3 regions of the Brevibacterium sp. MGP-B1 genome follow, and region 3 is predicted to be linked to each of the others. Evidence: riboswitches for the same ligand, from Rfam matches in the RefSeq annotation. Region 3 holds a riboswitch; each other region holds the start of a gene.
The links. A riboswitch is a leader RNA that binds a small molecule or an ion and turns the genes downstream of it on or off. The one in region 3 is predicted to bind thiamine pyrophosphate.
Positions count from the first base shown of each region.

Region 1: it holds a riboswitch for thiamine pyrophosphate, as region 3 does, so the genes downstream of both, AC3CD9_RS00185 (TenA family protein) here and thiC (phosphomethylpyrimidine synthase ThiC) in region 3, are expected to answer to the same signal.
Region 2: it holds a riboswitch for thiamine pyrophosphate, as region 3 does, so the genes downstream of both, thiO (glycine oxidase ThiO) here and thiC (phosphomethylpyrimidine synthase ThiC) in region 3, are expected to answer to the same signal.

Region 1 is NZ_CM173407.1:44,918-47,177, reverse strand. Features, by position in the region: gene AC3CD9_RS00195 (ATP-grasp domain-containing protein) at 1-363, shown strand, start outside; gene AC3CD9_RS00190 (nucleoside/nucleotide kinase family protein) at 471-1,052, shown strand; TPP riboswitch at 1,109-1,215, shown strand; gene AC3CD9_RS00185 (TenA family protein) at 1,210-1,902, shown strand; gene AC3CD9_RS00180 (phytoene desaturase family protein) at 1,957-2,260, shown strand, end outside.
Region 2 is NZ_CM173407.1:867,338-869,597, forward strand. Features, by position in the region: gene thiO (glycine oxidase ThiO) at 1-1,150, opposite strand, end outside; TPP riboswitch at 1,140-1,243, opposite strand; gene thiE (thiamine phosphate synthase) at 1,255-1,938, shown strand; gene AC3CD9_RS04020 (ketopantoate reductase family protein) at 1,935-2,260, shown strand, end outside.
Region 3 is NZ_CM173407.1:4,135,258-4,137,517, reverse strand. Features, by position in the region: gene AC3CD9_RS18735 (M18 family aminopeptidase) at 1-1,145, shown strand, start outside; TPP riboswitch at 1,208-1,316, shown strand; gene thiC (phosphomethylpyrimidine synthase ThiC) at 1,312-2,260, shown strand, end outside.

The DNA.
Region 1 (2,260 bases), 290 kb from region 3:
GAGCTGTGCCCGGCCGATGCCTGCACGATTCCGGGTGCCGGGGCTGATCCCGACGTCGAGGCGGTCCCCCAGTTCGCCCGCCGTGAGGAGATCTCGGCCGGAACACCGCTCATCGCTCGGCTCGAGACGCTTTTGGCCGACCTCGGCATCGAGATCGCCGGCATCGAGTTCATCGAGACCGCCGACGGCCGTCAGGTCGTCTACGACATCAACACGAACACGAACTACAACCCGTCCGTCGAGTCCGCCGAACAGTCGGCAGGTCGTCAACCTGCCGCGGACCGTATCGCCGATTTCATCGCCGACACCCTCGCCGAGGCGGCCCCACGGTCGGTATCCCCCGCCGGGTCGGCATCCCGGTGAGTTCCCGTACCCGCGTGCTCACGGAACTACTGGCGGAACTGCGAACAGTCCGGCCTAGGCAACGCGCGTTCATTGCCCTCGATGGGGTCGACGGTGCGGGGAAGACGATGCTCGCTCACGAGCTCGTGAATTTGGCCAAGATCGCTGCGGACGTTCCTGGACATGGTTCCGACCGCCGGGTCACCGCCATCAGCATCGACGGCTTCCACTTCCCTCGGGCGACACGTTACGCCCACGGTAAGGGGCCAGACACTTTCTATCGCTATTCCTATGACTACGGAGCTTTCGTCGATTCCGTCGTCGAACCATTTCGACGAGGCGGCGCGATCGTTCCAGCCGTATGGGACGTCGACGAGGATCGGCCGCTTGCGCCGGAACCTCGGAGCCTGCCGAGCGACTGCGTCCTCCTGGTCGAGGGAATCTTCCTCCACCGTCCCGAGCTTGTGGATCTCTGGGATGCGAGCGTGTGGGTCGATGTTCCGTTTGAAGTCTCGGTCCCACGAGGAAACGAGCGGTTTGCCGGAGCCTTCGATGCCGATCCCGAGGATGAGTCGAATCGCCGCTACGTCGGTGGTCAGCGACTCTACTTCGCCGAGGCTGCTCCGTGGGAACACGCCACATGGGTGCTCGACAATCGCGATCTGGAACGGCCGACCCTGATCCGCCGGTCCCGGCCCGACCGGCCCTGATCTGCCGGCCCTGGCCCGTTCGCACTGACAGCACACCTGAGCCCGATGATAGTGTCGAAGTGCTACAGGGGAGCGCCGAAAGGACCGGCGCTGAGAGTGCGTATGCAGACCCTTTGAACCTGATCCGGTGAGCACCGGCGGAGGGAGTGGACAAGCAATGACCACCACAGATTTCGACACATCGATCACTGTGGACGCCGACGGAGCGGTATCAGCACTGGTGAGTTCGACCAGCTCGCAGTGGGCGGGAGCCGTCGAACACAGATTCGTCCAGGAGCTCTTCGCCGGCAGCATCGACGACGCCGTGATGCGCGACTATCTGGTGCAGGACTATCAGTTCTTCGAGTCGTTTCTGTCGATGCTCGGCGCATGCGTGGCCCACGCCGATGAACTCGAGGCGAAGCTGCGGTTCGCCCGACAGCTGGGAATGCTCGTCGCCGATGAGGACACCTATTTCGTCGACTCCTTCGCCGAATTGGGAGTCGATACAGCCGATTATCTCCACCCGGAACTGACCGCCCCGACGGTTGGGTTCCGCGATCTCATGGACTCGTCAGTCGCTTCGGCGTCGTATCCGCAGCTGCTCGTCGTCCTCGTTGTCGCCGAATGGCTCTATCTCGACTGGGCCGAGTCCCGGATGGACATGCCGCCGCGACATATTCACCGAGGCTGGATCGATCTCCACCGAGGCGAGGCCTTCCACGGGTGGGTGCAGTTCCTTGTCGACGAACTCGAACGCGTATTCCCGGAGGAAGAAGACCAAAGTTCAGAGGCCAAGACCCTCACCCGCATCTGGCAGCGGGCCGTCGACCTCGAATGCGCTTTCTTCGACAACGTGTACGACAACTGAGCCGCCAGGGAACGCACACCGCAGCCGTCCATCTCACTGACCTAGACTGGCCACATGAGCACAGGTGTTGATGCAGTTGTCATCGGATCCGGCCCGAACGGCATGGCCGCCGCCGTCACCATGGCCCGTGCCGGGCTGAGCGTCGAAGTTTACGAGGCTCAGCCGACGATCGGCGGCGGCGCCCGCACCCTCGACCTCGGTCTGGCTCCCGGCGTCACTCATGACATCTGCTCGGCCGTCCACCCGTTGGCGATCGCCAGCCCCTTCTTCGTCGACTTCGACCTGCGTGCCCGCGGCCTCGAGTTCACCACCCCCGAGATCTCCTACGCCCAGCCCCTCGACGGCAAGCCCGCCGCGC
Region 2 (2,260 bases), 1.1 Mb from region 3:
TGCTCCTCATCGGGTAGGCAGTGGTGTGGTCTGTGGTGAAGCGGTGTGGGGACACGGACTCGAGCGCCCCGTCAGGAGGCCAGTCGCAAGTGACGCCCAGGGTGAGCTCGGCGCCGAGCCTGCCGCCGAACGGGGCCAAGAGGATGCCGTGGCGGAAGTACCCGGTGCTCACGATGCAGCCGGGATCGATGCGGCCGATCATCGGCAGGTCGTCGGGGGAACCGGGTCGGGCACGGGTGGTGATGTCGGTGATCTCCGCGTCGAGGATGCCCGGGACGAGTCGCTGCCCGTCGGCGAGCAGCCGGTGGATCGCTCCGGCCGGTGTTCCGGAGAGCCCGTCCTCACGGGAACTGGCACCGAGCACGATCTCGCCGTCCGGGCGAGGAACCAGGTAGACGGGGCGACCGTTGACCAGTCCGCGGATGGTGCGGCTCAGCAGCGGAGTCGCCTCGGCGGGGGCGCGCAGTCGCAGAACATCACCCCAGACCTCACGCAGAGGCAGCTGTGGGGCACCGACGATTGCGGACACAGCGCTGCCGGCGCAGATGATCACCTGATCGGCCTCCAACCGACGGCCATCGCCCAGCTCGACTCCCACAGTCGTATCGCTGTCCTTGATCAGGCCGGCCGCCCGCTGGCGGACGAAGCCTCCTGAGTCCGAGGACAGGACAGTCAGCAATGCGGCAGCGAGCCGCCGAGGGTCGATCGAGTGATCGCCTGGAATGTGCACTGCCCCGGCCACGGCAGGTGACAACGACGGCTCAACCCGGCGGGCAGCACTGCCGGTGATGAGCTCGGTGGCGAAACCGGATCGCGATTGTGCATCGCGCAGCTCCCGCAGAGCCTGCAGATCAGCTCGGTCACCGGCGCACACCAATGTTCCGGCATCCGAAAAGCCGAGATCGCTGCCGGCGGCGCTCGCCACCTCGGCGGAGAACTGAGGATACATCTGCGCGGAGGCTCGCATCAGCGGGTACAGGGGAGTCTGCCCCCAGACCACTTCGGCGGCGGGAGCGAGCATCCCTGCGGCAGCATGGCTCGCGCCCTGGGCTGGCGCAGGATCGATGATGGTGACTTCGGCACCGAGGCGGCGCAGATACCAGGCCGTGGACAGGCCGATGATCCCGGCGCCGACGACAATGACTCTCACAGCTTCTCCCTCCGGCGGCATGATCCGCATCAGGTCTGACGGTCGGCTCTTACGCCCTCTCAGCCTCGTTGGGAGGCTCCCGCGAACTCCTCTACTCTATGACCATGACCACACAGATGCCACCGCGCACCGCCGCGCAGCAGACGAAGAGAGCCTGGAGAGAGGCCAGACTGGCAGAAGCGAAGCTCTACCTGTGCACCGATGCCCGGACCGTTCAAGGCGACCTCGCCGAGTTCCTCGACGCCGTCTACCTTGGGGGAGTCGACATCATCCAACTGAGGGACAAGAGCCTCGAGGCCCGCGCCGAGATCGCGGCATTGGAGGTCCTCAAAGACATCGCCGCCCGTCACGACAAGCTCTTCTCCGTCAATGACCGTGCCGACGTCGCGCTCATCACCGACGCCGACGTCTTCCACGTCGGTCAAGGCGACCTCACCAGTGCTCAGGCCAGGGCCGTCCTCGGACCCGATGTCATCCTCGGCCGCTCGACCCATTCCCTCGAGCAGGCGCTCGCCGCCGAGGCGGACCCGGAGACCGACTATTTCTGTGTCGGGCCGGTCTGGGAGACCCCGACGAAGCCCGGCCGTGCCGCTGTGGGGACGGCACTGCTGACCGCCACCGCCGCCGAGGCAGCCAAACCGTGGTTCGCGATCGGCGGTATCGCGACAGGGGAGAGGCTGGACGCGATCCGGCAGGCGGGCGCGAGGCGTGCCGTCGTCGTCCGTGCGATAACCTCGGCTGAGGACCCCGCTGCGGCCGCGCGGGAGCTCAAGGAGGAGTTGGAATGACCCAAGCAGCTGACAGCGCATCCGACGGAATCGGTGCTGGTGCCGACCTGTCGATTCTCATCGCCGGAGCGGGGGCCACCGGCGGAGCGTTCGGCACCTATCTGCAGGAGGCCGGACGCGATGTCACGTTCCTGCTCCGGCAGGCACGGGCGGACACGGTCCGCGCGGAGGGGCTGCGCTTCACTGCACCCGGTGATGATCGGACGAATCAGGTCGATGTCATCACCGCTGAGGAACTCACAGCCGCACCACGAACCTTCGACCTCGTCATCGTCGCGGTCAAAGCGGGCGGACTCGACTCGGTCATCGCCGATATCGGACC
Region 3 (2,260 bases):
CGCTGACGCCCGGAACCGGGCATTACGTCATCCGCGACGGCGCGCTCATCGCGTGGATGAATCCCACCGTCACCGAGGTGGCTCCCCGGTTCCGTGTGTTCGGTTCCCACACCGATTCCCCGGCGTTCAAACTCAAACCCGGCGGCGAGTTCACCGCCGAAGGCACCCGTCAGGTCGGGGTGGAGATCTACGGCGGGCCGCTGCTGAACTCGTGGCTCGATCGTGAGCTCGCCTTCGCGGGTCGACTCAGCCTCGCCGACGGCAGCATCGTGCTCGCCCGAACCGGGCCGATCGCCCGCATCCCGCAGCTCGCGATCCACCTCGACCGGCAGGTCAATGAGGGTCTTGCCCTGGACAAGCAGCGTCACACCACTCCCGTCGTCGGCCTGGCCGACCTCGCCGAGGCGGACATCATCGAACTGCTCGCAGAGTCGGCCGGGGTCGATGCCGAGTCCGTCGTCGGCCACGATGTCTACACCATTCCCGTTCAGGAGCCGGCCCTCTTCGGTGCCGCCGAGGAGTTCTTCGCCTCGCCGAGGCTGGACAACCTTCTTTCCGTCCACGCCGGCGTCACCGCGCTCACCCAGCTCGATGCCGACGGGCTCGACGGCATCCCACTGTTCGCGGCGTTCGATCATGAGGAGATCGGGTCGAATTCGCGCTCGGGCGCGTGCGGTCCGTTCCTCGCCGACGTCACCGAGCGCATCGTTGCCTCCTTGCTGCCGCAGTCGACGCGCAGCGATTATCTCGCGTCGATGGCCACCTCGGTGTGTGTCTCCTCCGATGCCGGGCATGCTGCCCATCCGAACTATCCGGAACGGCACGATCCGCATGTCCGCCCCCGCCTCGGCGGCGGTCCCCTGCTCAAGCTCAACGCTCAGCAGCGCTACGCCACGGATGCGGTGGGCACCGCCGTGTGGTCACAGGCGTGCGCGGTCGCCGGAGTCGAGTACCAGGATTTCGTGTCGAACAATGCGATGCCCTGCGGGTCGACGATCGGACCGCTGACCGCGACCAGGCTGGGCATGACGACCGTCGATGTGGGTCCGGCCCTGTACTCGATGCACTCGGCCCGCGAAATGGTCGCGGTCTCCGACGTCGTCGCCCTCGGCGCCGCCGCGAAGGCGTTCCTCCAGGGCAGCTGACCCCATTCCCGTCGCTCAAGGAGCCACGGTTGTCCTCACTGCGTCAGTCGTGATACGAATGGCACGACCCCACGGGAGCCCGCTGCAAGGGCTGAGATCGGACTGGATCGTCCGAGACCGTAGAACCTGATCCGGTTGATACCGGCGTAGGAAGTGAGGACTGCAGTTGACTGCATTCACCCCTGAAACACCTGCCTCTGCCACGACTTCGTCTGACGCAGATTCGCACGACCAGTTCACCCTCGAGCAGTATCCGACGCATTCGACGGCGTGGGTCGATGACGAGGAACACGGGATCCGCGTTCCCGTGACCCGCATCGAGCTCGAGGACTCGAACGGCCGGGCCAACGATCCCGTCGACGTCTACCGCACCGTCGGACCGGGCAGCATTCCGGAAGAGGGACTGCCCGCTCTGCGATTCCCGTGGATCGAGAACCGCCTCGACACTGAGACGTATGACGCCCGCGGCCACCGCATCGCCGATGACGGTCGTGCCGCCGTCCGCCGAGGTGCCCCGTCACAGCAGTGGAAGGGACGCAAACCGGTCCCCCGTCGGGCCAAGTCCGGCCGCACAGTGACCCAGATGCACTACGCAAAGCAGGGCATCATCACCCCGGAGATGCGGTTCGTGGCGCTTCGCGAGCAGTGCGATGTCGAACTCGTGCGCGCCGAGCTCGCCGCCGGTCGCGCGATCATTCCGAACAACATCAATCACCCCGAATCCGAGCCGATGATCATCGGCAAGGCGTTCCTCGTCAAGATCAATGCCAACATCGGCAATTCCGCGGTCACCAGCTCCATCGCCGAGGAGGTGCAGAAGCTGCGGTGGGCCGCGAAGTGGGGTGCCGACACCCTCATGGATCTGTCGACCGGCAATGACATCCACACCACCCGGGAGTGGATCATCCGCAATTCGCCGATCCCCATCGGCACCGTCCCGATCTATCAGGCGCTGGAGAAGGTCGACGGCGATGCGAACGCGCTGACCTGGGAGATCTATCGCGACACTGTCATCGAGCAGTGCGAGCAGGGTGTCGACTACATGACCGTGCACGCCGGTGTGCTGCTGCGCTACGTTCCTCTCACGGCCGACCGGGTCACCGGGATGGTTTCAC